2 linked regions of the Myxosarcina sp. GI1 genome follow. Each later gene encodes a partner of the first gene's protein in a complex. Links are inferred from orthologs where the notes say so. Each region holds a gene or a part of one and is shown in the gene's direction. Other genes may lie near its edges. The genes, in order: carB and carA.

Evidence for each region.
Region 2: the proteins of carB (region 1) and carA are in contact, whole or in part, in a solved structure (PDB 1KEE), measured with the Escherichia coli proteins. The link is inferred for Myxosarcina sp. GI1 from one-to-one orthologs.

Annotation. Positions count from the first base shown.
Region 1 is NZ_JRFE01000019.1:169,006-181,161, forward strand. What follows is about bases 1,810-5,617. They hold carB (carbamoyl-phosphate synthase large subunit), read left to right. Parts: upstream 1,810-2,147; coding sequence 2,148-5,417; downstream 5,418-5,617. Other genes in these bases: KV40_RS14910 (DUF3493 domain-containing protein), read left to right, coding at 1,810-1,955; KV40_RS14920 (hypothetical protein), read right to left, coding at 5,500-5,617. In the rest of the region: KV40_RS36990 (hypothetical protein), read right to left, coding at 397-528; photosystem I iron-sulfur center protein PsaC, read right to left, coding at 569-814; KV40_RS14905 (hypothetical protein), read left to right, coding at 1,210-1,437; more of KV40_RS14910, read left to right, coding at 1,671-1,809; more of KV40_RS14920, read right to left, coding at 5,618-5,964; KV40_RS14925 (tetratricopeptide repeat protein), read right to left, coding at 5,954-9,277; KV40_RS14930 (FtsW/RodA/SpoVE family cell cycle protein), read right to left, coding at 9,403-10,572; KV40_RS14935 (phycobilisome linker polypeptide), read right to left, coding at 10,680-10,883; apcB (allophycocyanin subunit beta), read right to left, coding at 11,188-11,673; KV40_RS14945 (allophycocyanin), read right to left, coding at 11,790-12,156. UniProt on the Escherichia coli protein: Large subunit of the glutamine-dependent carbamoyl phosphate synthetase (CPSase).
Region 2 is NZ_JRFE01000014.1:598,410-614,907, reverse strand. The notes cover bases 6,282-9,260. They hold carA (glutamine-hydrolyzing carbamoyl-phosphate synthase small subunit), read left to right. Parts: upstream 6,282-7,192; coding sequence 7,193-8,329; downstream 8,330-9,260. Other genes in these bases: KV40_RS09605 (alpha/beta hydrolase), read right to left, coding at 8,715-9,260; KV40_RS09610 (hypothetical protein), read left to right, coding at 8,343-8,672; KV40_RS09620 (hypothetical protein), read right to left, coding at 6,282-6,910. Also shown: KV40_RS09680 (ABC transporter ATP-binding protein), read left to right, coding at 1-339; KV40_RS09675 (histone deacetylase), read left to right, coding at 380-1,246; KV40_RS09670 (nucleoside triphosphate pyrophosphohydrolase family protein), read left to right, coding at 1,278-1,619; KV40_RS09665 (hypothetical protein), read left to right, coding at 1,756-2,028; KV40_RS09655 (DUF4359 domain-containing protein), read left to right, coding at 2,525-2,896; KV40_RS09650 (phosphomannose isomerase type II C-terminal cupin domain), read left to right, coding at 2,991-3,380; divalent-cation tolerance protein CutA, read right to left, coding at 3,589-3,915; KV40_RS09640 (pentapeptide repeat-containing protein), read right to left, coding at 3,912-4,523; more of KV40_RS09620, read right to left, coding at 5,969-6,281; more of KV40_RS09605, read right to left, coding at 9,261-9,350; KV40_RS09600 (TIGR02587 family membrane protein), read left to right, coding at 9,433-10,320; KV40_RS09595 (TIGR02588 family protein), read left to right, coding at 10,370-10,762; KV40_RS09590 (ARC6/PARC6 family protein), read right to left, coding at 10,779-13,103; KV40_RS09585 (four-carbon acid sugar kinase family protein), read left to right, coding at 13,437-14,759; septum site-determining protein MinC, read left to right, coding at 14,885-15,697; septum site-determining protein MinD, read left to right, coding at 15,719-16,498. UniProt on the Escherichia coli protein: Small subunit of the glutamine-dependent carbamoyl phosphate synthetase (CPSase).

The DNA of each region.
Region 1 (12,156 bases):
ACGCTGCAAATTAGCCAAATAAGAGCGATAGGAAGGAGGATTGTTTAACTTGTCAATTAACTGCCTGGAATCTTTACTGGTATAGGAAATACCGTTTTCATACCATTCTTTTTGTGCCAGCCACCGCCATTGCAGCCGACTGGTCAACCACAGATTGCCCCAAAGAAATAAAATTGAAACGCTGCTAAATACCAGCCACAGTCCACCTTGAGTTTGCCACTTCGTATATAGTACCGATTGATACTCAACTTCCTCAAACCAGAGTATTTCGGCAAAGACGCGACCAACTAACTGGAATATTAGCCATAGTCCGAAGATAGCAGGGATAATAACTAAAATTTTGCGGGATAGACGTTTGGTCATCAGGGAAGCAGCTTACGAGGGTAGACTTTTTACTTATGACTGTTTTGGTCGATCGGGAATGGGGTGATAGGGAGAGGGGAAAGTCAAACTCTCTTCCTCAAATAATAATAAAAAAAATAGTGCCGTCCGACAGCGCGATCGCTTTAGTATAAAGATCGACCGCACCGCTACAACGACACAAATTTTATAAGATACTTATAATTGCTTAGTATGCCAGACCCATACTGCGGGTAGTTTCTGCACCTAAATAAACGCGAATACTCAAAAAGTCGGTAGGACAAGCAGTTTCACACCGCTTGCAGCCTACACAGTCTTCGGTGCGAGGAGAAGCAGCAATTTGACCTGCTTTACAGCCGTCCCAGGGTACCATCTCTAGTACATCGGTAGGACAAGCCCTTACGCATTGAGTACAGCCAATGCAAGTATCATAAATTTTGACGCTGTGTGACATAAGAAGGTTGACTCCCAGTCTATGTATTTTTTAGTTATCGTATTCTTTATAGAATCAAAGCTAGTTTACCCTATGCTCATAGCCCGATTTTGTAAAAGCCAGGATAACTTTAAATTCTGTAACAACAATCAGCCTCAAACCAAAGAAAAAAAATAAAAATTAATATAGCAGTTCTACTTGATTGAAGAGACTATATTCTTGGTAAAGGGAATAAGTCAAGTGGGAAAAGAGTTTTTTCATTTAGGATTGCTAAAGTTTAGAAAAACTGTCTGGCGATTGGCAAAGCCAGCGCGCCATCCGCTTCGCGATCGCGAGATTACTATTGGACTAGCTATAATTTAAAGTACGAAACCCCTCCACAGTTGGCTACTTTAGATTAATATCGAAAAAAAACTATGTTTTTAATAGGACTTAGAATTATCATTCTGCTAGCAGTTGCCTACTTGTTTGGCTTGTTAGTAGCCTGGTTGTTTGCCATGTTTGGTAATGGTAATGGTGGTGATGATTTTCGTAGAGACGATCCCGAAACTCCTTCACCACAGGGAGATCCAGAAAATAAGAAACGCCTGGTAGAAGTAGATGAATCTTACTATCTTGAAGAATTCGATCTCAGTAAAAAGTAACGCGAAAGGCAAATAGAGCTCAGTAGTTTATCAATATTTAATAGGCTTTTTTATGCAGGGGGGCAGAGAGCAGGGGGATTTTTGTCCGACTTGTTTTCCCTGCTCTCTTGCACCCTACTCCCAAGCGAAGTGATGCTCTCTACCTACGTTATCCCTCATTAATTAATCGACAAAGCACTAGCCTTTTAAGGCGATCGAGCAATAATGGAAGCAATGCTATAATTTATTTAAAAATGGCAAACCTGTCGCCCCAAGACCGAGAACGGGCAAAAAAAAGCAATCTTTCTCCTGAAAAATACGCCAGACTTCAAGCCGAAGCTAAAGCTCCCTTCAAAGGCTTAAGAAAGTTCTTTTATCTAGCTTTTGCCGCATCTGGCTTTATTGGAGCGATGATTTTTTTAGCTAAGTTAGCGGCAGGAAAAGATGTAGCTTCTAACCTGCCTAATTTTATGCTGCAATTGGGTTTAATTGGTTTAATGTTTTTACTATATAGTTGGGAACAAGGAAAAACTGACTAGATACAATTGTCAGCGGCGACCTAATTAAAAGGTCTAGGTTAAAAAACCATAGAGGCTTTGATAATTAAGCTTCTGAGTAATAAATGCTACCACTAAGTCATCAAACCCAGATAAAACAACTACATATTCGATCGGCATGAGAATATACAATTAATCTCGCTAGTGTTAGTGAAACAAAAAAATTAGAGTTTTATGCCCCGACGCGACGATCTTCACAAAATTCTACTTCTTGGTAGTGGTCCTATTGTCATCGGACAAGCCTGCGAATTTGACTATTCTGGAACTCAAGCCTGTAAAGCATTACGGGAAGAAGGATACGAAGTAGTCCTGGTCAATTCTAATCCCGCTTCGATTATGACCGATCCCGAAATGGCAGACCGTACCTACATCGAGCCATTGACCCCAGAAATTGTGGAGAAAGTCATCGCCAGAGAAAAACCCGATGCGCTCTTACCAACTATGGGCGGACAAACTGCATTAAATGTGGCAGTATCTCTAGCCAAGAATGGAGTTTTAGATAAGTATGGTGTCGATTTAATCGGAGCTAAATTACCCGCTATTGAAAAAGCCGAAGATCGCCTGTTATTTAAAGATGCAATGGCAAAAATTGGCGTTCCCGTATGTCCTTCGGGGATTGTCAGCAATATTGCCGAAGCCAAAGAAATTGCCGATGAAATTGGTAGCTATCCCCTAATTATTCGTCCTGCCTATACTTTAGGCGGTACTGGAGGCGGTATTGCCTACAACCAGGAAGAATACGAAACAATGGCTCAATTTGGTCTTGACGCTTCACCAGTCTCGCAAATTCTGGTAGAAAAATCGCTTTTAGGTTGGAAAGAGTACGAACTTGAAGTAATGAGGGATTTAGCAGATAACGTAGTGATTATCTGTTCGATCGAAAATATCGATCCGATGGGGATACATACGGGGGATTCAATTACCGTCGCTCCAGCCCAAACTCTTACAGATAAAGAATATCAGCGTCTGCGAGATTACTCTAAGAAGATTATTCGTGAAATTGGCGTAGAGACGGGTGGTTCTAACATTCAGTTCTCGGTCAATCCTGTAAACGGCGAGGTAATTGTTATTGAAATGAACCCCCGCGTTTCTCGTTCTTCGGCACTGGCTTCTAAAGCGACTGGTTTTCCAATCGCTAAATTTGCGGCAAAACTAGCAGTAGGCTATACACTCGATGAAATTTCCAACGATATTACCAAAAAGACTCCTGCTTCCTTTGAACCGACAATTGATTATGTAGTTACCAAAATTCCTCGCTTTGCCTTTGAAAAATTTCCTGGCACCAAACCCATTCTCACTACGCAAATGAAATCTGTAGGGGAAGCAATGGCAATTGGCAGGACATTTAACGAATCCTTTCAGAAAGCCCTGCGATCGCTTGAAACGGGACGTTATGGCTTTGGCTGCGACAAAAAAGAAACTCTGCCTTCAATTCCCCAGGTTAGAGCGCGTCTGCGTACCCCCAACCCCGAACGCATCTTTAGTATCTATCATGCCATGAAGTTGGGAATGTCTCCCGAAGAAATCCACGAACTGACGGCAATCGATATGTGGTTTTTAGATAAGATGCAGGAGTTGGTAGAAAGCGAGAAGTTTCTCAAACGCACCAGTTTTAAAAAGATTTCCGCTGAGGAGATGCGCTATATCAAACAGCAGGGATTTAGCGATCGCCAGATTGCCTTTGCTACTAAAAAGACCGAAGATGAGGTTCGCACCTATCGTAAAGAGTTGGGAGTTTTACCCGTCTACAAGTTGGTAGATACCTGCGCGGCAGAATTTGAAGCCTTTACTCCTTACTATTACTCTACATACGAAGAAGGAGAGTCGGAAATCGAACCCTCGGAGAAATCTAAGGTAATGATTTTAGGCGGTGGTCCCAACCGTATCGGACAGGGAATTGAGTTTGACTACTGCTGTTGTCATGCGGCGTTTTCTCTTTCAGAAGCGGGTTACGAAACGATTATGGTCAATTCTAATCCCGAAACCGTTTCTACCGATTACGATACCAGCGATCGCCTCTATTTTGAACCCCTAACTAAAGAAGACGTTCTCAATATTATTGAAGTCGAACAACCAGCAGGTATCATCATTCAGTTTGGCGGACAGACCCCGTTAAAATTGGCTATACCCTTACAGAATTACTTATTTAAAGCTCGGCTGGAAAGTTCTTTTGTAACCTCAAAAGCAACGGAAACAGAAATTTGGGGAACTTCTCCAGATTCGATCGATACTGCCGAAGATCGCGAAAAATTCGAGCAGATTTTGAGAAAGTTAGAAATCGAACAGCCACCCAACGGCATTGCTAGAAGCTATGAAGAGTCTTTAAATATTGCCAATCAAATTAGCTATCCCGTCGTAGTTCGACCTTCTTACGTTTTAGGAGGAAGGGCAATGGAAATTGTCTATTCCGATAACGAACTCAAACGTTACATGACTTATGCGGTAGAGGTAGAACCAGACCACCCAATTTTGATTGACAAGTTTTTAGAAAATGCAACTGAAGTCGATGTCGATGCTTTGTGCGACAAAGAAGGCAAAGTAATTATCGGCGGCATTATGGAACATATCGAACAGGCTGGCATACATTCTGGAGACTCGGCATGTTCGATTCCCTATACTTCGCTTTCAGAGACAGCTTTAGCAACCATTCGCGACTGGACGGCAAAGCTAGCCAACGCTCTAGATGTAGTCGGCTTGATGAATATTCAATATGCCGTTCAAGGAGAACAAGTATACATTCTCGAAGCCAATCCTCGCGCTTCCCGTACTGTCCCTTATGTATCCAAAGCTACGGGAGTACAGTTAGCCAAACTAGCTTCTTTAATCATGTCGGGCAAAACTCTAGCAGATTTGGGAGTTACTAAAGAAACTATTCCCCAACATATTGCCGTTAAAGAAGCGGTGTTGCCCTTTAATAAATTCCCCGATAGCGACACTTTATTAGGACCAGAAATGCGTTCTACGGGTGAGGTTATGGGTATCGATACCGACTTTGGTAAAGCCTTTGCTAAAGCTGAAATTGCGGCAGGGGTCAATCTGGCTTTGTCGGGAACGGTATTTATTTCCATGAACGATCGCGATAAAGAAGAGATCGTCCCCGTAGTTAAAGATTTTATCGAGCTAGGATTTAAAGTGGTGGCTACCTCTGGTACGCAAGAAGTCTTACAACAAAACGGCATTGAAGATGTAGAAATCATACTCAAACTACATGAAGGTCGTCCTCATGTGGTTGACTGGATTAAAAACAAACAGATTCAGTTAATTATTAATACTCCTACTGGGGAAGAATCTCAAACCGATGCGCGGTTAATCCGTCGTATGGCATTAGACTACAAGTTACCAATCGTAACTACCATTGCAGGAGCAAAAGCCACCGTCGCCGCGATTCGTTCGCTACAGTCAGAACCAATGGAGGTCAAAGCGTTACAAGACTATATCTACTAAATAGGTAGAAATGAAATACTTAAAGCGCGGTCGCTAATTTTATTCATTTATTATAAACCGTCAAGCTTAGAAGTATATTTCTTTATATCGCTTGAAGATAAGCCTTCTCTCCTCGTTCCTTATATAAGCTCTTTAGAGCGTCTATGAAATTGTTTAGGAGAGCAGGTTCTGTTTTCAAGTAAAGCGTTGCCTCACTAGCTGCTTTCATGACCGAAAAATCTTTAAACTCCGATTGTTGTTTGCAAGTAATGTAGAGTTTACCTGGCTTTGCAAAATGAAGCCGTGCATGAAATGCTCCATTAGCATACTCTAGTCCAAACTCCCCAAATCTAAGATCTAGTACCCCTCCGTAGACTTGGTCTTTAAATACATCGAGTTCCGTGATAACATTGGCAATTCTTGAGTAGCTAACGTATACTCGATTTGAGAATAACGAGTTACCATCTGAAACATCAATTTTTAGCTCGATAATATCATTATCAAACCAAATTTTAGTTAAGTGAATACCTGACTTTATTGGATTATGGATTATATTTTCACTCCTCACTCATCCGACAACCGACTATGTTCATCGCCTGAGTTATAGGAGCAAAATCGGGAGCAAACTGACGGGACTTTCGATAGGTATCGCAGGCGGCATCGTAGTTTTGCTGCTCGGTCAAGATGGAACCTTTAGTCTGCCACAGTAAGGGGTTTTGAGGTTCGAGGTCCAAAGCGCGATCGATCGCGTTAATAGCTTTTTCTTGACGACCGACTGCCTGTAAAGCATTGGCAAAACCCACCCAGGTTTCACTGTCTTGAGGATTGAGTTGACTGGCTTTGGTAAAAGAAGCAACTGCCCGAGCGTATTGACCTGCCTGAATCAGTGCCAGACCGCGGTCGCGCCACAGTGCGGCATAATCGGGATTTAGCTCGATTGCTCGCTCGTAAGCTGTAACTGCTGCTATGGGGCGTTCCAAGCCATCTTTGAGAATCGAACCGCGCATTTGCCATGGTCGGTCGGCTTGGGGACGAATTTCCGAGGCGCGATCCAATGCGGTTAAGGCTGCCCGATATTCACCTGCGGCTAGGAATGTTTTGGCTTTACCAATCCAGGCTAGATAAGATTCGGGTGAGATGGCAGTTGCTTCTTCGTAAGCTGCTATTGCCTTACTCTGAATTTGTAAGGGGGAAGAAAAAGCTTTGTCGGTAGCAGCATTAGCAAACAAGTTTTGAGATTGAGTGATGCGTAACTGAGTCAAAAAATCGCCTTTTGCCAGCCATAGACTATAGTTGGCGGGGCTTTGTTCGACTAAATCCTGATAGGTGGCAATAACATCGCGGTAAGTGCGATCGGCTTCATCAAACCGACCGAGAGCTTGCAGGGCAAAAACCTTATCCTGCCATAGTTGGGGACTATTGGGTTCGATGTTTCTAGCTCGATCTAATACCGCTAGCGCGTCATAATAGCGACCTAGTCTAATCAAAACTCTAGCGCGATCGCTTAAAAACTCGGCATTGAGGCGATCGCCCTTCAACGCTGCTTCATGAAATGATAGAGCTTCTTCGTATCGCTGTAAATTTTCCAGGGTTTTACCTTTACTATTGAGGACGGCACGATCGCTTGGTTTTAGCTTTAGTGCGCGATTGTATGCTGCTAGAGCCTGGGGAAATTTTTCCAAACGATAGTAAACATCTGCTTGTTTTTGCCAGTTTTGAAAATCGTTAGCGTTTAATTCACCAGCGCGATCGTAAGCCGTTAGAGCGCGATTGAAGTATTTGAGGTTGTATAAAGCATCTCCTTTACCTTCCCAAGCTAAATAACTGTTTGGCTGTAGTTCTGTAGCTCGCGCAAAGGCGTTTAAAGCAATTTGAGGCTGTTGTGAAAGAAGCTGTCTGCCGCGATACCAATAATATGCTGGTCTGAGAAACGGAAAAGCAAATTCAATACTAGCCAGTAAGCTAACAATTCCTAAAGTTGCGATTAATATTTGACCTGGCTGTAACGACCATTTGGAGAAAACAAGTACTAAATCGGAGCGCTCGAGTTTATTGCGTCGAAATTCTGAGGTTTCTTCAGAATGGACGCTGGAGCGTCCCGACGCGGACTGGAGTCCGCCGTCTTCGCTTGGCGAAGGCGAGTCGCTCCAGCGACTTTCGGAACGGCGAAGCTCTCCAGAGCTTGAGGCAGTAGTTTTACCAGTAAAGACTCGTTGAGATTTAACCTTTACTTTTACTTTACGCAGATCTGCAATTGCTTTTTCTACCGCTTGATAGCGTTTACCAACATCTGAAGCAGTCATTTTAGCGATTATTTTTGTCAGGCGGTTGCTGACTATTGCTTTTTGCCTCAGAAAGTTTGCTGTTTGCTCGTGCTTGAAATGTTTGGGTTCGATTCCCGTCAGAGCTTCAATAGCGATTATGCCTAAAGCATAAATATCGCTGCTTAAGGTTGCTCTGCCGGCAATTTGTTCTGGAGCAAAATATTCACTATAGTCAGTTTGGCGTTCGTCCGTGCTGCTCTGACATGAAACTTGAATATCTTCTAAAATTCCCAGTCCCGTCAATACAACTCGCTGGCGATCGTCAATTAGTAAATTTTCTGGACTGATATAACGATGAATTATACGTTGTTTGTGTACGAATGCTAATGCGGCGAGCGCGCTTTTAAGAAAATTTAATACCTCAGCTTCGGAAAAATTGCGTGCTGATAGTATTTGTCTGAGGCTTTTGCCCCCAACATAAGCCTTAACTAAGTAAAACTCACCATTTTGTTGAAAATGATCCCATAGCTGGGGTATTTGAGGACAATCATTGAGCTTTTCTAAAACTGCAAGCTGTGCGGTCAAACTCTGCTCGATTTTTTGCCAGCTTACAGCATCGCAACCGCTCAATTCTACTCGTTCGAGTATACAGGGAGACTGATAGGAGCGGCGTAAATTTTCGGCAAGATAACTATCGATTGCGCCTTTTTGCTGTAGATGTCTGATAATGCGATAGCGTCCGTCTATTACTCGGTCTACAAACAATAAAGGCTTGAGATCGGCAAGAACTTCTAAAGCATTGTGATAGCGTTGGGTGTGGTTGGCAGCAGTCATTTTTTCAATAATTGCTACCAACCTCTCGCTGACCTGACAGCAGCGATACCAAACCGTGCTGGTTTGTTTTAAATTTCGCGGTAATAGTCCTGTCAAAGCATAAATAGCAGTTTTGCCCAATCCGTAAATATCGCTGCTAAATCTTGGTTTTCCTATTTGTTGTTCTGGTGCTATATAACCATTATTGGCAGCATATACAGTTATTTTGCTCGAACCGCCGTTAGGGGAAGGGTTAAACGCGCTAAATTTGACTAGCGCGTAACTATTTAACTCTTGGCGTTCGACTAAGTTTGCGGGGACGATCGCCTGATGAATGAGGTTGTTTTTGTGAATTAAATCTAAAGTTTTAAGTACGTCGTGCAGTAGATGTATTGTTTGCGCTTCGTTAAAAGTGCGACCTTCTATTTTTTGCTTTAGTGTTTCACCATTGATATATTCTCTAACTAAATAAATTTGCCCTTTGTCAATAAAAAAGTGTCTGTATTGAGGAACTTGCAGGCGATCGCTCAGTCTTTGAAAAACTTCTAGTTGTCGAACTAAGCAGGCTTTGACTTCGTCTTTAGATTCAGAACTATTCAAATCCAATCCAACTAATTGCTCGATAACACATCGCGCATCCCCCTCTAGTTTTAAATCTTTAGCCAGATAGATTTTGTCTGCTTTTTCTTTGCCCAACTGCCGTACAATTTGGTAGTGTCCGACAATTGCACCAGGAGAATAAATTTTATTACTGCTAGAAATTGAAGCTGCCGAATCAGTCTGTTGGGGTTTGGGGTCTGGCATAATTCTGATTGGCGATGATAATCTAAAGCAATTTCTTTAACGCTCGAACCATTCTAATTCATCTAAATAAAAATACTTAGATTTTAAATAGGATAATGATTTTTGCCGTACATTAGTATTCTAATTTACGAACGCAGAGACGGCTTGAGATCGATTACCACAGCTCGATCGCTCTCTCTGGCAACTCTTACCAGCAATCCCGCTAACAGCAATGAAGCTACGACAGAGTTTATTCCGTAGCTAAAAAACGGTAAGGGTAAACCCGTAGTTGGTAAAGTCCCCGTAGCTACACCAATATTTATTAGAGATTGTCCGACTAACAAGACCATTGAACCTATAGCGATCGCCTTGGGAATGGCTTGACGGCATTTAATTGCCACTCTTAAAGCCAGGGTTGCAAAACCTAAAAGCAAGATTAAAAATAATAGACAGCCAATAAAACCAAATTCTTCAGCATAAACGGCAAAAATAAAGTCTGTCGAGCGAATTGGTAAATATGACAGTTTTTGTTGCGATAGTCCAAATCCCGCGCCACTAATTCCCCCTGAAGCGATCGCCAGTAAGCTTTGAATTAACTGATATCCTTTGCCGTGATAGTCTCGCCAGGGATCGAGAAAAAACACGATGCGATCGCGCTGATAGGAATTGATGGCAAGACTCATACTCGCGAGAGTCGAACCTACAATAGCAGAGCCAATTAGCTGCTGCCAGGGCAGGCAGGCAGATAGGGCAATCAGCCACAGGCTCAAACCGCACAAAGCAGCCGTACTCAAATTAGGCTGCTTTAAAATTCCCAGCAGCATGAGGGCAAAAACGATCGACCAGACTAGTTTTACTTTCGGTTTTAATACCTGCCAACGTGAAAACAAATAGCTAGCCTGTAAAACTAAAAACGGTTTGATTAATTCCGAAGGCTGTAAAGAAAAAGGACCGATAGCAATCCAACGGCTCGCTCCCATAGTGGTTTTGCCCAAACCAGGAACTAAAGTTGCCAAAATTAACAGCAGCCAGATTAATACCATCCAAGGGGCAGACTTAAGAGTTTTTTTTAGTGACTGTCTGGATACTAAATTAAAACCTAAAATACCGAGCAAAACACCGATCAGCTGTTTTTTGAGAATATACAGTCCGTCGTTAAAAGTAACTATTCCTTCGGCATAAGATGCAGATACCAAGGTAACTAATCCAATTAACAGCCAAATACAGGTCAACCAGTTTAATAATCGAGCCTCCCACGACCAAGATTTGACTTGAGGATCGACAAAGGGAATTAAATATCGTAGATATCGCCTCACGGTTTTAGTTATTAAATTGCTTACCCTATCAAAAGTAACAGACAAAAAATAAAAAGAGGTCGCGATCGACCCCTTTGATTAAATTAAATTTTGTAATGTAATAAATTTTATGATAAGCCCGTGTTCATTCCTTGCTTGCCCGTAGCTAGCTCTACTTTCATAATTTTGCCGCCCATTTTCATGATGCGCTGCTGTTCGCGGAACCAGTTATCGTAGGGAACGAGTTTGGTAAAGTAGGTGTTTTGTAACTCTCTTTGCGTACGAATCCTGGACTGGCTAGGAACGCAAGCAGTAACTTTAAACATTCTCATAAGTTTTTCTTCTCCTATTTTTCTTAATTAAATTATTTTCTTTTGGGATACCAAGGTTAAACCCTGATGAAAATTATGGTTTTTGTAAATTTGTCAAAAAATTCTACCGATTGTCATCATTCCGCAGCGTTTGATGACCTAAAAACGCTAAAGTTCGGGAGTCAAAAGTCAATACTAGATCGTCAAAACTTATTGCCGACCGATGCGATCGCTTATCCTAAGCTTCATTAGAACTAGCACTCACTCTAGACTTCCCGAACCAACGCGACTACTATTTATGAACGACTTTCAAACCAGGTTTAGTTTAGCTCAAGCCAGAGCAAATGTAGTCAAAGTAAACGCCCATTTCTTTACCAGCATCAGCACCAACTAAGCTAGCAGTTACTTCTTTCATAGCCTGGATGGCTTGAACTGTAGAAGAAACAGGTACGCCTAAAGAGTTATAGGTTTCTTTCAAACCGTTGAGTACGCGCTCGTCTAGGATCGAGGGATCGCCAGCCAACATAGCGTAAGTAGAATAGCGAAGATAATAATCCAAGTCGCGGATGCAGGCTGCATAGCGACGAGTAGTATACATATTTCCGCCAGGACGAGTAACATCAGAATACAGTAGAGATTTAGCTACTGCTTCTTTGACAATACTCGCTGCATTAGCACTGATTACGCTGGCTGCACGAACGCGCAGTCCGCCAGTTTGAAAATAGTTTTTGAGCTTGTCCATGGCAGAACCATCGAGATACTTGCCTTGAACGTCAGCGGAATTAATAACAGAGGTAATTGCGTCTTGCATAATTTTATTTCCTTATCTTACCTAGTCTTAAATGCTTTAACACCGATAAGTTAGTGTATCTTTTTTAGAATTTGCGATCGATATTTTGAGTTAGTTTGGTTAACAGCAACTAAATGCTACTGCATAGCCCCAATAACGTAGTCGAAGTAAGAAGCTGCTTCGTTTTGGTCGTCAGCCGACATCATCGAAGTTGCTACGTCTTTCATTTCACGAATGCTTTGAGCCATAGCACCGACATCGGTTCCAAGAGATTTGTACATCTCCCGCGCACCAACCAAACCAATTTCTTCAATAGGAGTAACGTCTCCTGCAACTACACCATAAGTGATCAGACGCAGGTAGTAATCCATATCCCGCAAACAAGTTGCTGTCATTTCTTCACCGTAAGCGTTACCGCCTGGAGAAACAACGTCGGGACGTTTTTGAAATAGTCGATCGCCAGCTTGCTTGACAATGCGTTCTCTAGACTCGGTTAGAGTTTGA
Region 2 (16,498 bases), on another replicon or contig:
GGAGAGAGGGGAATTACCCTTTCTGGGGGACAGAGACAGCGTACATCTCTAGCGAGGGCTTTATTGGTAGACGCGCCAGTGCTAATTTTAGATGATGCTCTTTCTAGCGTCGATAACGAAACGGCAACAGAAATTTTAAACAATCTTTCTCCCGAACGCGAACGAAGATCGGTAATCTTTATTTCCCATCAGCTAGCGGCTGCGGCTATTTGCGATCGCATTATGGTTATGGATAAAGGCAAAATCGTTCAGGATGGAACACACGAAGAACTATTGCAGCAGCCTGGAACATATCAGTCACTGTGGCAGCAGCATCAGTTAGAAGAAGTTTTGAATTAAGAAATTGTTTATTGTCTATCACCCCGATTATGTCGCGCCGATGCCAGAAGGACACCGATTTCCGATGGCTAAGTTTGGGCTGCTGCGAGATTTATTAGTTAAAGATGGCATAGTTGCACCAGAAGAAATCAAGCAACCGCAGATAAGTAGCTATTCCACAATTGAGCTAGTTCATACTGCCGATTACGTTAGAGCTTACTGCGAAGGGAAATTAGAATTTAAAGCTCAACGCCGTATTGGTTTGCCCTGGAGTCGGGAACTCTCTCTGCGTACTCGTATTGCTGTCGGGGGAACGATTTTAGCCGCGCAGCTGGCTTTAGAACATGGATGTGCTTGTAATACTGCTGGCGGTACGCATCATGCTTTTCCTAGCTATGGTTCGGGATTCTGTATTTTCAACGATTTGGCGATCGCCGCTCGCGAATTGCAACATCGCGGTTTGGTTAAGAAAATTTTGATTGTCGATCTTGACGTACATCAAGGAGACGGTACGGCAGATATCTTTAAAGATGACGACAGCGTGTTTACCTTCTCGATGCACTGTGAAGCTAACTTCCCTGGTACTAAGCAGCAAAGCGATTTGGATATCTCCTTACCTATAGGTTTAGATGATGATGGTTATTTACAAATACTCGCCAAAAACTTGCCCGATTTGCTTTCTGAGGTCAAACCAGATTTGGTACTATACGATGCTGGAGTAGATGTGCATACTAACGATGTCCTGGGTAAATTATCTCTAAGCGATTGGGGGATTTATCGGCGCGATCGCCTGGTTTTGAGTACTTGCTTTGCAGCAGGATGCCCCGTAGCTGGAGTAATTGGCGGTGGTTATGGTAAAGATATGTCGGCTTTGGTCTATCGCCACTCAATACTGTATCGTGCGGCAAAAGAACAACTATCAAATTAGCATTCAGACAAAGAAAAAATAAATTAAAAATATGGATTTTAAAGACTATCAACAACAAGCTTTACTTACTTCTAGCCAACCAGACTCAAAAGAAAAAGCTATAGCTATCTGGTGTATGGGATTAGCTGGTGAAACTGGAGAAGCGATCGATTATTTAAAAAAAGTAGTTGCTCACGGACATCAATTAGATAAAAATAAGATTGCTTTGGAACTTGGAGATATCCTTTGGTATCTTGCAGTATTGGCTGAGGAACTAGATTTAGACTTAGAGGCGATCGCGACCAAAAATATTGAGAAACTAAAAGCTAGATATCCCCAGGGTTTTTCTAGTGAGAACAGTATTAACCGCATTAATACCAATTCTCGAAACTAGCTAGATAGCTGAGTACATTATTTTTTAATAGAAAAAAACTAGCTAACCCTTGATTTATCTGGAAATCACAGTGCTTAAAGTATAACAAGATTGAAATGTATTTTATCCTAACCGAAAATTTCTATAGCATCAAATTATGACTGACAATACCAATCTCAGCGAGAGAGAATTAGTTAAAGAAGTTTGTCGCCGCATTAGAGTTGCTAGAAGTTACTGGGATGCACATAACAATGCTGCTTGTCGTGGTGAAAGAGAAAAGGCGTTAAAGCTCTACAATACTCTGACAAAAGAACAAAAAGCCCAAATTCCTCAAGTTCTCCGAGTTTGGTTACGTTATCGCAGTGAAAAATATTTTGGTTCGGATCGAACTCCACTAAAAAGTTCTCGAAAAAAACGCAGACATAAATAGTAAAGTTCGATAAATTAATCCGTGCAGCACAATAATATTTATGGCGTTGCTGAATCGAGGTATGATACGAAGCTGGTTGCCTAACAAAAGTACCTAAAACCCTCTTATTTTAAGGATTCGGTTAAAAAATGAATCAGCGAAGAATAAGCAATTGAGTGACCGATATGTGCGCGTAGCGTATTGCTGGAAAAGTTTATAACTGAGCGTAGTTGAGAACGAAAAGTAGTGACAAGAATTTGTCTATATGACACATAATTTAACTTGATAAGAGTAATTTGTCTCCAACAAAACTTAATCTGTCATTGTACATTTTTTAAGGGCGAACGACGGGATTTGAACCCGCGAGTGGTGGGACCACAACCCACTGCCTTAACCACTTGGCTACGCCCGCCATGTTTGTGTTGCCGAATTATTATAACACAACCAAAGTTCGTTTAAAATTATAGGACAGAGAAACTTCTTCTGACTGCATAAAAAATCTCTACAGATAGCTTTAATGAATTCACGATTAATTGGTGTTGGTGTAATTCTCAGTATTGGGTTGGGTGCGATCGCGATCGCGACCAATCCAGGACAGCAAGAATACAGAGAGTATGCCGCTCAAATTCTTAATGCCCGTCTTCGAGAATTCTGTCGTCAGTCTAACAATACAGTCGGAGAATGGTTGCAACCTCACTGTTATAATTTAGTCGATACAGCCCGTCCCTATCTAGCTGCAACTATAGACAGCAACACTCTAAGACACAACTTTGTGTTGTTTAGTATTTATCAAACCAATTTACCAGTACCTACTTCGGTTGCTAACTATCAAGTAGAGACTCTCGGTATATTTAATAGTTTTTTTATCTATAAAGCAGAAGAACTGTAGCTGTTTAAGGGATTGAAAAGATTTTCAATCCTGACAAAAAATGAGATTAAACTAGGTATAAAAGAAATAACTAAAAAATATTATATAACCAATTATGAACGAGCCTGACAGAGTAGAAAATCAAAATCATACTTCTACGATTAAAACCGAGCCTACTCGTACTCCACCTTGGGGAAAAGTTACGATGCTAGAAGAAGGAGAATACTATCGAATTAATCGTATCGAAGTCAATCCAGGACAACACATGAGTACCCAGATGCACTATCATCGCAGCGAGCATTGGGTAGTAGTTTCTGGTACTGCCAAAGTAACCTGTGATGGTAAAGAAACTTTACTCATGCAGAAACAATCAACTTATGTTCCCATGAACACTCCCCATCGCGTAGAAAATCCAGGAGTTATTCCTTTGGTAATGATTGAGGTACAAAATGGAGAATACTTAGGAGATGACGATATTATTCGCTTTTCCGAGCAAACAGCATAAAAAAAAGGCAAAAGGCAAAAGGCAAAAGGCAAAAATAAGTTTTTAAGAGCGAGATCCAGATCGGGCACTTAAAATTATGCCAACTTTAATCGAAGGTTTTTAGTGGGGGTCTTATACCCAAAACTCAAGCCAAAAGACTAAAGCACACAAATTTTTATTTTTGACTTAATATTTTTGACTTTAAGCAAAGCGATAAAAAATAACTTGTCTACTTAAGACTGTCTTCAATCCAATTAAGATATTGTGGCGAACCAGCTACTATTGGTATGGCGATAATCTCTGGCACTTCATTCTTATGAAGTGTTTTTATTTTCGCTTGTATCTTGTCGAAAATAGCTAGATTGGTCTTAATCGTCAACTGCCATTCGCGATCGCGATTGATTTTTTTCTGCCAGATATAAATGGAGTTTACGGGAAAAATATTTACACAGGCGGCTAACTTTTCAGTTAAAAGTACGCGAGCGATCTCTTCTGCCTCTTCGGGAGAGGCAACGGTTACTAAAATTACGCCATATTGAGACACATTCGAGTTCATAGCGAACTACCACCAACGGATACCGCACAACAATTATCATAATTGACCTCTGTGCGATCGGTTGAAAATATTGTATTATCGATCGCCGCCCATTCTAAATTAGCATTAGCCAAAATTGCCTGTCGGAGATTAGCAAAGCGTAAGTCAGCTAGAACAAAATTAGCATCAGTCAAATTAGCGCGTTCTAGATTGGCTCGAAACAGTTTGGCTCCAGTCAAATTAGCTCCAGTTAAATTTATTTTGTGCATTCGTGCCGCTTCTAAATTGGCTCTAGTTAAGTTGGCATTAGTTAAATTAGAATCGCTAAGTATAGCCTGGCTAAAATTAATTTCTGCCAAATTAGCATTACTGAGATCGACATTTTTGAGCAATGTTTGACTGCAATTAGCTTCCGATAGAGTAGTAGCTTTTAAACGCGCCTCTGTAAGTCTTCCTTCGGTGATATTTGCCCAATTGAGATTAGCTCGCTCTAAGTTTGCCTGACGCAAATTGACTTTTTTAAATTTAGCTCCACATAAGTTTGCTGCTAGTAAATTAGCGGCTCTAAGATTGGTATAAGAGAGATCGGCTCCACTAAGTTTAGCTGCGATCAACTCTGATTTAACCATAAAACCGACATTCCGCAGAAATAAAAAAATAACTGAATAATTATCGGAAGAATCAAGTCTGGATATCAAATCAAGTTAAATTAAAGAAAAAGTTGATGGTATGTTAAAAATCATGACACCATCAACAGCAGAAGTAAAAGTTAAAGACCTAAATCACTGTGGAATAATCGCAGGAATAATTGATGAAATTGGGCTAGTAGAGGAAATAGACAAAATTATCGCTTCTCATGGCAACCAAAAAGTAACAACAGGGCAAGCAGTGAAAGCCATGATTATCAATGGCTTGGGCATGATTAGCTCTCCATTATATCTGTTCCCAAAATTCTTTGAGGGTAAAGCTACAGAACATTTACTGGGGGAAGGAATATTACCAGAACATCTTAATGACGATATGATGTGAAACTAATTCCACATTTTAGTCACGGCAAATCTGGTAGACCCCCTCAAAATCAACTCCCAACTCAGGTTCATTACCAAATTGATGCTAGTTTGATTCCTAATCTAAATGCTATTGCTCTAGAAGAACGAAAAGCAGGAAGATTTATTCTGGCAACTAATGTCTTGGACAAACATCAGTTGAGCAATGACCAATTGTTGATTGAGTATAAAGCACAACAATCTACTGAGCGAGGTTTTCGATTTCTCAAAGAGCCTTTGTTCTTTACCAGTAGTGTTTTTCTTAAATCCCCAAAACGGATTGCTGCTTTGGCAATAGTTATGGGCTTATCTCTTTTAGTTTATAGTCTGGGTCAACGTGCTTTACGACTAGCTTTGGCAACCGCAGGGCAAACTATTCCTAATCAGTTGGGCAAACCGACTACTTCCCCTACTCTACGTTGGGTTTTTCAATGCTTTATGTCGGTTCATCTTGTTTCCTTCGGTGGAGTCAAACAAATTAGTAATCTTACTAGTGAACGAAGTCACATTCTTCAGTTTTTTAATTCCTATTGTCGTCAATATTATCTGCTCTCTTAAACTTTTCTGCGGAATGTCGGATAAAAGCTCCACTCAAATTAGCTTTAGTCAAATCGGCTTGGTGTAGTTTGACTTCGCTCATTTTGACATGGCTGAGATTTGCCCAATTTAGAGCAGCTTGACTTAAATCCGATTGAGTCAAAAAAGCACGACTTAAGTTAGCTCCCATTAAATTAGCACCCCTTAAATTCACGGAAATCAACGTAATTCCCGACAAGTCGGCACCGCTTAAATTCACTCCCGAAAAATCTCTACATCCTTGTTCGTAAAGTCTTAGAAGTCGATTGCTTTCCATTGACTACATTTAATAAGTATTGTTTATATAACAAATAAAGTTTTGCTATATATATATTTCTAACCTAAATTTGTAGTGTCGCCCTCATTCGATGTTCGTAATTCATTTAGCTGACAAAAAAACTGCAAAGCTATACTTAACTTATTTTACAATTGAATAATTATTGCTTTGTTAATTAGAGAGCATAAATTTGCCCATCATATAGCAGTCTGGTAATTCCCTTAGCCTGCAGTTGGGTTGAGGTTTTCTGAAACATTGTGCCATCGGGAACTTTAATAACTCGTTCGCGGCGATGAGAGAAACGCTTGGCGATGCGATGATTATCAAATATAGGTAGAGTTCTCTGTCGAACTTCCGTTTCAGGGATCGAGCCTAAATCGCCAAAGTCTTCTAATGGTCTGACAATTAGTTCCGCAGTGCGATCGATTACCATATAGCAGGTGTGGGGCAGAGCAGCCTCAGCCAGGGGTATAATTTTTAGACCAAAACCAGAGTGAGTATGTGGGTAGTCAATTTCAGCGTCCAAACTATCATCTTCGTCATCTTCATCATCTTCATCATCTTCGAGATCGATTAGATCTTCACCAATCATCTCGCTTAGTGCCGCTACATCTACCTCATCTTCGTCATCATCTTCTTCAATTTGCTGTCTTTTTAAGATTAAGCGATCGCTAGCTTTAGTTATCATTCTTTCTGGTTCGGGGATTTTTTTGACTGAAGTTTCAGCTTCGTCATTATCCTTAGCAGTGTCTGCAACGCGATCGCTTCTATCGCCTGTAGAATTTGTTTCTAATTCTGGTTCTGTGGTTGTAACTGGCAAACTAGATAGAGCCGACGAATCGGATTTATCTAGACGCTTCGATTTGGCAACGACTTTAGAGGCACTACTTTTTGTTTTAACAGTACTCGATTTATCACCTCTAGGAGTACGCGCCAAGCGTTTTTGTTGAATTAATTCTTCGTATTCAGATTTAGATAATTTGTTTTTGAGAAAGCGGCTAATTGTAGAACTACTCACCTCAAACTGGTCTGCCAAAGTAGATGTAGTGGCTTCAGAACTGCGATAAAGCTGAAGAATTTCTTGCTTGTCGTCTTCTGTCAGTTTTCGGGGACTCATGCTTTCTCTATCAACCTATTTTATTGATACTAACTGTAACTTTTTGCCGAGGAGGCACACTTAGACTGTCATCCAATCGACATTCATACTAAGTTTATTTTTGGCACTGTTTTACATTCTATCTTGTCAAACTGATGTTGGTAACTTCAACTACAGCCAAAACCAAAATTTTGTTGCTAATTTTATAGATTGTTAACAGACTTTAGCCAAGAGCTGATAAATTGTTCTTCGAGCGAACCTATTTAGCTTTAGGCAAAACATTACATTATCTAATATTTCATTATGCTTCAAGGCAAAGCCAAGCCCGCACTACTCGTTTTAGCCGATGGAACTACTTATCGAGGTCAGTCTTTTGGTGCCAAAGGAACGGCAATTGGAGAAGTAGTATTTAATACGGGAATGACAGGTTATCAGGAGGTCATGACCGATCCGAGTTACTCTGGGCAAATTGTGACCTTTACCTATCCAGAACTGGGAAACACGGGAGTAAATTTAGACGATGAAGAGTCCAGCGGTATTAAAGTTAAAGGAATAATCGCTCGCAACGTGACTTATCGACCTAGTAACTGGCGTTCTAGCCAATCTCTTCCCGATTACCTGACGCAACAAAACATTCCTGGTATCTATGGCATTGATACTCGGGCTTTGACTCGTAAAATTCGTTCTGTAGGCGCGATGAATGGAGGAATCTCTACAGAAATTCTCGATCGCGATCGCCTGTTAGAACGGGTAATTGCGGCACCAGACATGAACGGCTTGAATTTAGTTAACGATGTCACTACTAAAGATATTTACGAGTGGTCGGAAACTACCGATACAAGTTGGGAATTTTCTCCTCAAAGTCCTGGCGATAAAACTTTAACTGTAGTAGCAATTGACTTTGGTATCAAGCGCAATATTTTACGCCGTTTGGCTAGCTATGGCTGCCGCGTTATTGTAGTTCCTGCCGACACTCCTGTCGAGAAAATCCTGGCATATAATCCCGATGGAGTGTTTCTCTCTAACGGACCTGGAGATCCTGCCGCAGTTACCGAGGGGATTGCCACTACCAAAGAATTGCTTAAGGCAGGTAAGCCTACCTTTGGCATTTGTATGGGACATCAGATTTTAGGTTTGTCTTTGGGTGCGGAAACTTTTAAGCTTAAGTTTGGTCATCGAGGTTTAAATCAACCAGCAGGACTAAAGAGACACGTAGAGATTACCAGTCAAAATCACGGTTTTGCGATCGCCTCTGAGTCTCTCGGTGCAGATGTAGAAATTACCCATCTCAATCTTAATGACAAAACTGTAGCTGGTCTGCGACACAAAAATCTGCCCTTTTTCTCGGTGCAGTACCATCCAGAAGCTAGTCCCGGACCTCACGATGCAGACTATTTATTCGAGCGGTTCGTTAATTTAATGCGAGAAAACGTTACCTAAAATCTAGAAGCAGATGAACATTTACTCCTTAGCATCGTTATCGGCGATTGCTGCTAGCAGTTTATTAGCAGCACCAACTTTTGCCAATTCAAGTTCGACCGCCAAATATCCCCCTGAATTTGTAAGAAAGTATTCCCAAGAGTGCCTGCAAACTTCAATGGCTGAAGGCTTAGAAGCAGCCGAAGCCAAAAAACTGTGTAGCTGCACCCTAAACAAGTTTCAACAGCAGTATTCTTTTCAAGAATTCAAACAGTTAACTATAGCTTCTAATACAGACCCTGCCTCGCAAGATGCTTTAGTACAAACGGGACAAGTTTGTTTTGAAGAGCTTTTGTACGAGTAAGAAGGCTTGAGGCTTTAGGCAGGCAAAAGTAGAAAGTTTAAATTATCGATCGCTAATTACTGATAAAACAAACTTTTTTACACACTCAATGGCTGGTGGCTGTATTTCATGTCCCATCTCAAATTCTCGATACTGTACCGATACGCTAAGTTTAGTTAGTTCGTCTCTAGCTTTTTTCGCAGCAGCAAGAGGAACTATAGGATCTTGTATGCCGTGTACGATTAAAGCGGGAGGATAAGCAATAATATTGTCATTAGGCTGTGGTTGATAATGTAGATAGCCGCTAAGACTACAGAGAGCGGCTAAAGGCAAAGTCAAACCTACATCTAGAGTCATTGCTCCTCCTTGAGAAAAGCCTGCCATAATCGTCCGTTTTAGAGGAACTCCAGTAGTGTTTTCTAAAGATAACAACCACTCTCGCAAACTCTGTCTGCTTGCTACCAAGCCATCAAACTCTGGTTTTTCCAAAGCATACCAGGCTCTACCACCAGGCATTTGATAATGTTCGTAAGGAGCGTTAGGACATAAATAACCAAATTCAGGTAAGTTTAAAATTTGTGCCAGTGGAGCTAAATCTTGGTAATTTGCGCCCCAGCCATGAAGCATTACAAAGAGATAAGTCGGATTGCCATCAGCAGGCATTTGAGAAATAGCATTTATAGTTATATTGTCAGTCATATATTTTTAGAGTGGTTTGAATAAACTTCAATTTAAATTACAATTGAAGATTAGTAAATTTTTTTACCTTTCGATAAATATAATGACAACAAAACACCCAGACAAAACTGACGCCGCCAATGATTGGTCGGAAGAATTGGGAGAATTAATTAGCGGTGCTTCTGGGGGTTTTTTATTTGGTATTCCGCTGATCTATACGATGGAAATTTGGTTTATCGGTTCCTATGTTCGACCGCCGATTTTATTGGGAATTATTGCAATTACATTTGTAGTAATATTTTTACTCAATCAAGTAGAAGGCTTTCGTCGTCAGCAACACGATGGAGAGTTTTCGCCTATTACCGAGAGTATAGAGGCTTTAGCAATTGGCATCGTCTGTTCTACCGTAATGTTAATTGTATTACAGCGTGTCGATTTTAAAACTTCATTAATCGAAGCACTGGGTAAAATTATTTTTGAAGCAGTGCCTTTTGCTCTGGGAGTAGTTTTGTCTCGTTCTATTTTAACTGGGGAAGTAACCAAAGATGCTGGAACTGACATATCTGACTCTGGCGATCGCTCTAAAACTTTTTGGCACGATACTTTCGCCGATCTCAGCGCGACTCTGATTGGGGCTATTATTATCGCGTTTAATATTGCTCCTACCGATGAAGTCCCCTTTCTGGCTGCTGCGGCTTCCCCCTTTTGGTCACTATTAATTATTCTTAGTTCGTTGATAATTTCTTATGGAATTGTGTTTGCTTCTGGTTTTACCAACCAGGCTGAAAGAAGACAGCAACAGGGATTGTTTCAAAGTCCTCGCAGCGAAACAATTATTTCTTATTTAATTTCTCTATTAGCATCGGCAGTGATGCTCTGGTTTTTTCAAAGACTATCGTTTGAAGATCCCTGGACTTTATGGCTGCGCTATAGCATCATACTAGGCTTGCCTGCGAGTATTGGTGGTGCGGCAGGACGTTTGGCTATCTAATAGCAATATTTCTCTAAATATTTTTTTTGAGAGATGGTATAAATTACTAATGAAAAACATCGTTTCGCGGCGTTCGACAGCCGAAAAAATTAGCTTTAGTATTTGTTTGTTTATTCTGAGCGTAATTTTTGCTTTATTAATCTATAGCTGGATAAGCGGCGAAAATGGTCCTCCAATTTTAGAAGTTACCGTAGGCAAACAAATTAGGCAGGCAAACCAACAGTATTACGTTCCTTTTGAAGTTATCAATCAAGGAGGAGAAACTGCCGAATCGATCGAAGTAATTGCCGAGTTAATCGACCCTACGAACAACACAGAAACTGGTACGCAACAAATTGATTACTTATCTAGCAAGGAAGTCGAGCAAGGTGCTTTTATTTTTAGAGGCAATCCCCAGCAAGGGCGGCTAAATGTTAGAGTTGCCAGCTATAAACTACCGTAATAATAACGATCGCCAGTTACAGAATTTCTAATACTTCCGAACCCGCAATCATCCATTTATTTCCCTGGCGGACTAAACTGTACTGTACTAACAGGTCATCATCATAAGACTGAGAACTATCTAAATTTCCCTGTTGATAAAATCTTGCTGTTTCTTTTACTTTTGCTGTTACAGTTGCCTGTTGGGGATTATCCGAATTGACCACTGCCGACTCGATTTCAAGCTTGTGGTCGTATTCTCGATAGATATTGTTTTGACTGTCGCTCAAAGCGCGATCTCGCCAGGAAGTTAATAAAGAACCGATCAACACCTCGTTGAGTTTTTCTACCTGATGTTCCTCACCAAAAGCTGCCGATTTACTATCCAGCCACCTGGCAACTACTTCTTTGGCTTCGTTGGTAAAAGTTGGCTGAGGTGGAGTAGAACTGGTTTCTGCCCTAGCTTGAGGTAACTCGAAAAGCGGTCGGTCTATAGTAATAAACAGTTGCGACTCGGTTTCTGTTGCTGCGGTTTGAGAACTGCGAGCTAAAAATAGCTTCATGGCAGCAAAGCTGAGAGTACCTATGCCAAAAATTAAACCTAATAACAATCCCAATCTCAACAAAACTGGATTGAAAGCCTTACCCCTATATTTACCACTGCCGCAACGCGATGAATTAGTTTTTTTAACGACAAAACTTTCTAGATGTGGTGCTGTTGGCGAGCCAATATTGGCAACTTTGGTTTTGGTTGCGGTCGTTGAGGGCGAATTACTGACTCGACCGTTTTGGCTACCACTAGCAGCAACGCGAGTCACGGATTTTTGTTTAGAAGACTTGCCAGCTTTAACCTTACTTGAAATAACTGGTACTTTGGCAGCACCAGCAGCTACATCTGGGTTTGTTTTGGGCGAGGCTGATGCTGGAGCAGATTTAATTTTAGCTCTTAATTGTTTGCGCCAGCGCGAAAAAAATCGTCCGTATTTAGGGGAAAGTTCAGCATTTGCCGCTGTCGGTTGAGACGTTGTCTTAGTTTCTTCGCTAGAGGCTATTGCCGAATCTATTTCCTCTAAATCGGCTTGTACTTGAGGATCGGCAAAGTATTCATTAAGAGTTACAGGTAGGCGTGCTAAATCGCAAAACTGAGAGAAAACCTCTTGTTTCAGCCATTGTTCGCCATAAACATACAGTCCAGGTAATAAGTCTCCACCGCGACAGTACTGCTCGATCTCTTTAACCCGAATTTTTTCTTGGCTTTGCTGTAGGCGGTCGATAGCGCGATCGCTCAAACCTAACAGTAGCGAAGTTATTGCTAGTTCCCAATACACGTCTTGACGCTGGCTCATAGTTTCCAGCATTCTTTCGGCACGCAGCACTAAAACTGGTTGCTTGAGAGCCAATCCTCTGGCTAGTGAAACATAAGCAGCTAGATAATCACCTGTAGCCGAAGTGAGTTTTGCTTCGCTAACAAACACTCGTTCTTGCTCGGCTGAGGTTAAGTAAGTTCTAATTTGCTGAATAAAACCCAAAAATTGCTCGAAGTTCTGGCTAGATTTATCCTGTCTTTGCCCTTCAAACTCCTGACGCTGTCGAATTGTATTAATTAGTAGCTGCAATCCTTTGTTTCTCTGAGACGAATTTACTGGATTGTGAGCGATTAATTCTAAAATACGGTATGGTTGTAGTCGAAACAAGTCTACTTCTAGTTCTTTTCTGACTTTGGGAAATAAATTTTCTCTTGCTAGTAGCTTTAACCCCATTTGACCAGAAAGAGCGGCGCGTTCGTATTCTCGACGAATCCACTGATCTCTGCCTAACTCTAAATACGCCAGTGCTAGAGAAAGGACAACATCTTCTCGCTCGGCAGGAGAAATTTTTTGTTGCTGTTGCTGCATCTCCGCTTCAAGACTATTTAAATAATCGATGCCCAATCTTAAAACTAATTCGTATTCTCCCAATTCTTGCAAAATCAGCAAGACTCCCGACATTTGTTCGGTCAGAACATCAATAGTCGGATTGGGTAAAGCTAACTCTGGTAGAGTGGGAGTGACCGTTGTAGTTGTGGTTTCCGAGCCTGTAGCCTCTACCAATCGCTCTTCAAAACTATAATTGCCAAAAAACTGCTTATTATAATCTGCCCTACACTGAGAGTCTGATAGAAGTTTGTAGGCAAACTCAATTAGTTCTTGCCGAGCGGTAATTGCTCCCTCACTGTATTCTCTACGAGGTTTTTGCTGGAGGCGATCGCGATAAGCCTGCTCTAACTGTTGCTCCGAAGCCATAACGGGAACACTCAAAATCCTGTAGTAATCGAGAGGTATTTGCACTGTTAACTTCATTTGTTGGCTAGATTTGACTGCCATAGTAGGTGAAAATATGGAAAGATTTAATAAGTAAAAACATCTAGAGATGTGAAAAAATTAATCTTCATCTCTTTAGCAATTTGATGTTGCTGGCACTATCGAATAACCGCGTTACCACTGTATTCGATCGATTTTAAGGTAACAAGTTTAATTATTGTCGATTGTAATTTTAGACGCGCTGCCGTTCGACTGTTGGATTAGCCTTGAGTAGTTTAGCTCTAAAAACTGCCAATTCATTTTTGCCAGCATTTTAGCGTAAATTTTTCAGATTGAATAACATATTGCTAAATATTTGGTGAAAATAGCTTTCTCAGTAAATTTTTGTAAATAAAAATGAAATCTTCTCAACCCAAAATTATCGTTCTCGACGACGATCCTACAGGGTCACAAACCGTTCATAGTTGCCTGTTGTTAATGGTCTGGGATGTGGCAACTCTCAAACAGGCACTTGAGGATACCGCACCAATTTTGTTTATTTTGACCAATACCAGAGCTATGAGTCCCGAAGCGGCTGCCGATACTACCAAGGAAGTCTGTCATAATTTGCAGCAGGCGATCGCTGAAGTGGGAATCGAAGATTTTTTGGTAGTTAGCCGTTCTGATTCGACGCTGCGGGGACACTATCCTGTAGAAACCAATATTATTGCCGAAGAATTGGGAGATTTTGACGCTCATTTTCTTACCCCTGCTTTTTTTGAAGGAGGAAGAGTTACCATTGATAGCGTTCACTATTTAATTATTGATGGAGTTAAAACTCCCGTAGCCGAAACAGAATTTGCCAACGATTCGGTGTTTGGCTATTCTCACAGCTATTTACCAGATTATGTCGCCGAAAAAACTCAAGGGAAAATTGCCGCAGATACAGTAGCAAGATTGTTGCTTGCCGATTTACGTGGCGATTGCCTGCGAGAACGATTGTTAGAGTTTCATGACAATCAATGTGTAGTCGTCGATGGCGAAACTCAAGCCGACTTCGACCGTTTGGCAACGGCATTGTTAGCTACTGCGGCAAAAGGCAAACGCTTTTTATTCCGTTCTGCTGCCAGTTTGTTAACTTCTTTAGCCCAACTAGGAGAACAGCCAGTCCCTCCTACCGAGATGTCTCAATACAAACCCACCCAAAAGCCAGGAGCGGTCTTAATTGGTTCTCACGTTCGTAAAACTACCCAACAGTTAGAAAAACTGCTACAAGAGCCAGAGGTAGAAGGCATTGAAGTAGACGTAGTACGTTTGCGCGACCGTCCCGAAGAACGAGACGCTATTTTACAGACAACTATCGAGCGAGTACGGCAAATTTTCGACCGTGGTAAAACTCCTGCAGTTTACACTAGCAGGGAAGAATTGAGTTTTGCCGATACTAGTCAACGACTTGAATTTGGAGCCAGCGTTTCGGCTCTACTTATGGATGTGGTGCAAAATCTACCCAAAGACATTAGCTTTCTAATTAGTAAAGGCGGTATTACTTCTAATGATGTTTTGAGTACGGGGCTAAACTTAGAGACGGCGCGGCTTTTAGGACAAATTTTACCTGGATGTTCGGTAGTTCGTACCCCCCAAACTCATTTTCGTCCCAATTTGCCCGTAGTTTTGTTCCCTGGCAATGTTGGCGACGAACGAGGATTAGTGGAAGTTTGGCAGCGTTTAACAAATTTCTAATTTTTTATTGCGCTTAACTTACGCTAATATGTGCAAGAGAAAATAGACCTGCTAAAGCGAGATAATCTACATTTATTTTAATCGTGTGGAAATGAGGCTCGCTCTGCAGACAATAGGATATTTGCATGACTCTAGAGCCTACTTTCTCCTTAGATGAAACTGATGAGCCGTCTTCTTCCGAGCGCAAACGTTATTCGTCCATAACTTTAACCACTGAGGGCGATAAACTGTTGCTAGTGTTACCGACTCAAGCAGAAGTTGACTCAGAATTACTGTGGTCGGAAAACTGGCAGGAATTCAAACATTTGCTGCGGATTGAAGAACAGTCGTGGCAGCCTGGTACGCCTGTGTTTTTGGTTGCAGGCGATCGCCTGCTCGATGCCAGACAGCTACAGACTATTGCCGACACTCTAGAGGATGTGGAACTGCGTTTGACTAGCGTTAGTACTAATCGCAGACAAACAGCAGTAGCGGCAGCAACTAGCGGCTACTCAGTCGAACAGCAAGATTTGACCTCTACTACTCAAGAAGCGGCAATCTCGCTGTTAGCCAAGCCTCTTTACGTACGCAACACCGTTCGTTCGGGTGTTGAAATTCGCCATCGGGGGACAATAATTGTTTGTGGTGACTTAAATCCAGGTGGGCAAGCGATCGCCGCAGGCGATATTTTTGTCTGGGGTCGTTTGCGAGGCATAGCTCATGCAGGAGCGGATGGCGATCGCCGCTGTCGCATTGCGGCATTGCAGATGGAGTTTACCCAACTGCGTATAGCCGATGCCGTTGCCAGATCGCCAAAAACCAGACCCAAACAGTATGCACCAGAGTTAGCCTTTATGACTACGGAAGGGATACGTTTGGCGAAGGCGTTAGACTTTAACAAAACCTATACTTTTTCGCCGTCTGGCGGCGGTTGGGTCGAGAAAAATCGAATCAATTAAATACTGCTAACAATAAACAATATGACTCGTATAATTGTTGTTACTTCTGGTAAAGGAGGAGTGGGTAAAACCACATTTACTTCTAATATAGGAGCGGCACTAGCCAGTTTAGATCGTAAAGTAGCTCTGGTAGATGCTGATTTTGGCTTGAGAAACCTCGATTTGCTATTGGGTTTAGAAGAGCGTGTCGTTTACACGGCTTTAGACGTTTTGGCTGGAGACTGCCGACTAAATCAGGCATTAGTCAAAGATAAACGACTTAAAGGATTGGTTTTATTACCTGCGGCGCAAAATCGCAATAAAGAATCAGTGCAGCCAGAACAAATGCAAAAAATTGTAGACGCGCTGACGGAAGAGTATGACTACGTTATTTTAGATTGCCCCGCAGGAATCGAACTAGGCTTTCGCAACGCGATCGCTGCTGCTAAAGAGGCTTTAATTGTCACTACGCCAGAAATTGCAGCAGTGAGGGATGCCGATCGTGTCATTGGCTTGCTCGAAGCCGAAGGCATTCACAAGATTAATTTAGTCGTCAATAGGGTCAAGCCAGCTATGGTTCAGAGCAATAAAATGATGAGTGTTGAAGACGTGCTAGAGTTATTGGGAGTACCTTTACTGGGAGTCATTCCCGATGATGAAAAAGTAATTGTTGCTACCAATAGGGGCGAACCTTTAGTAATTGGAGAACGAGATTCCTTACCAGCAATAACTATCAACAACATTGCCTTGCGGTTAGAAGGCGAGAAAGTTCCATTTATAGATTTAATAGCATATCATGAAAGTCTACTATCGCGCTTGCGC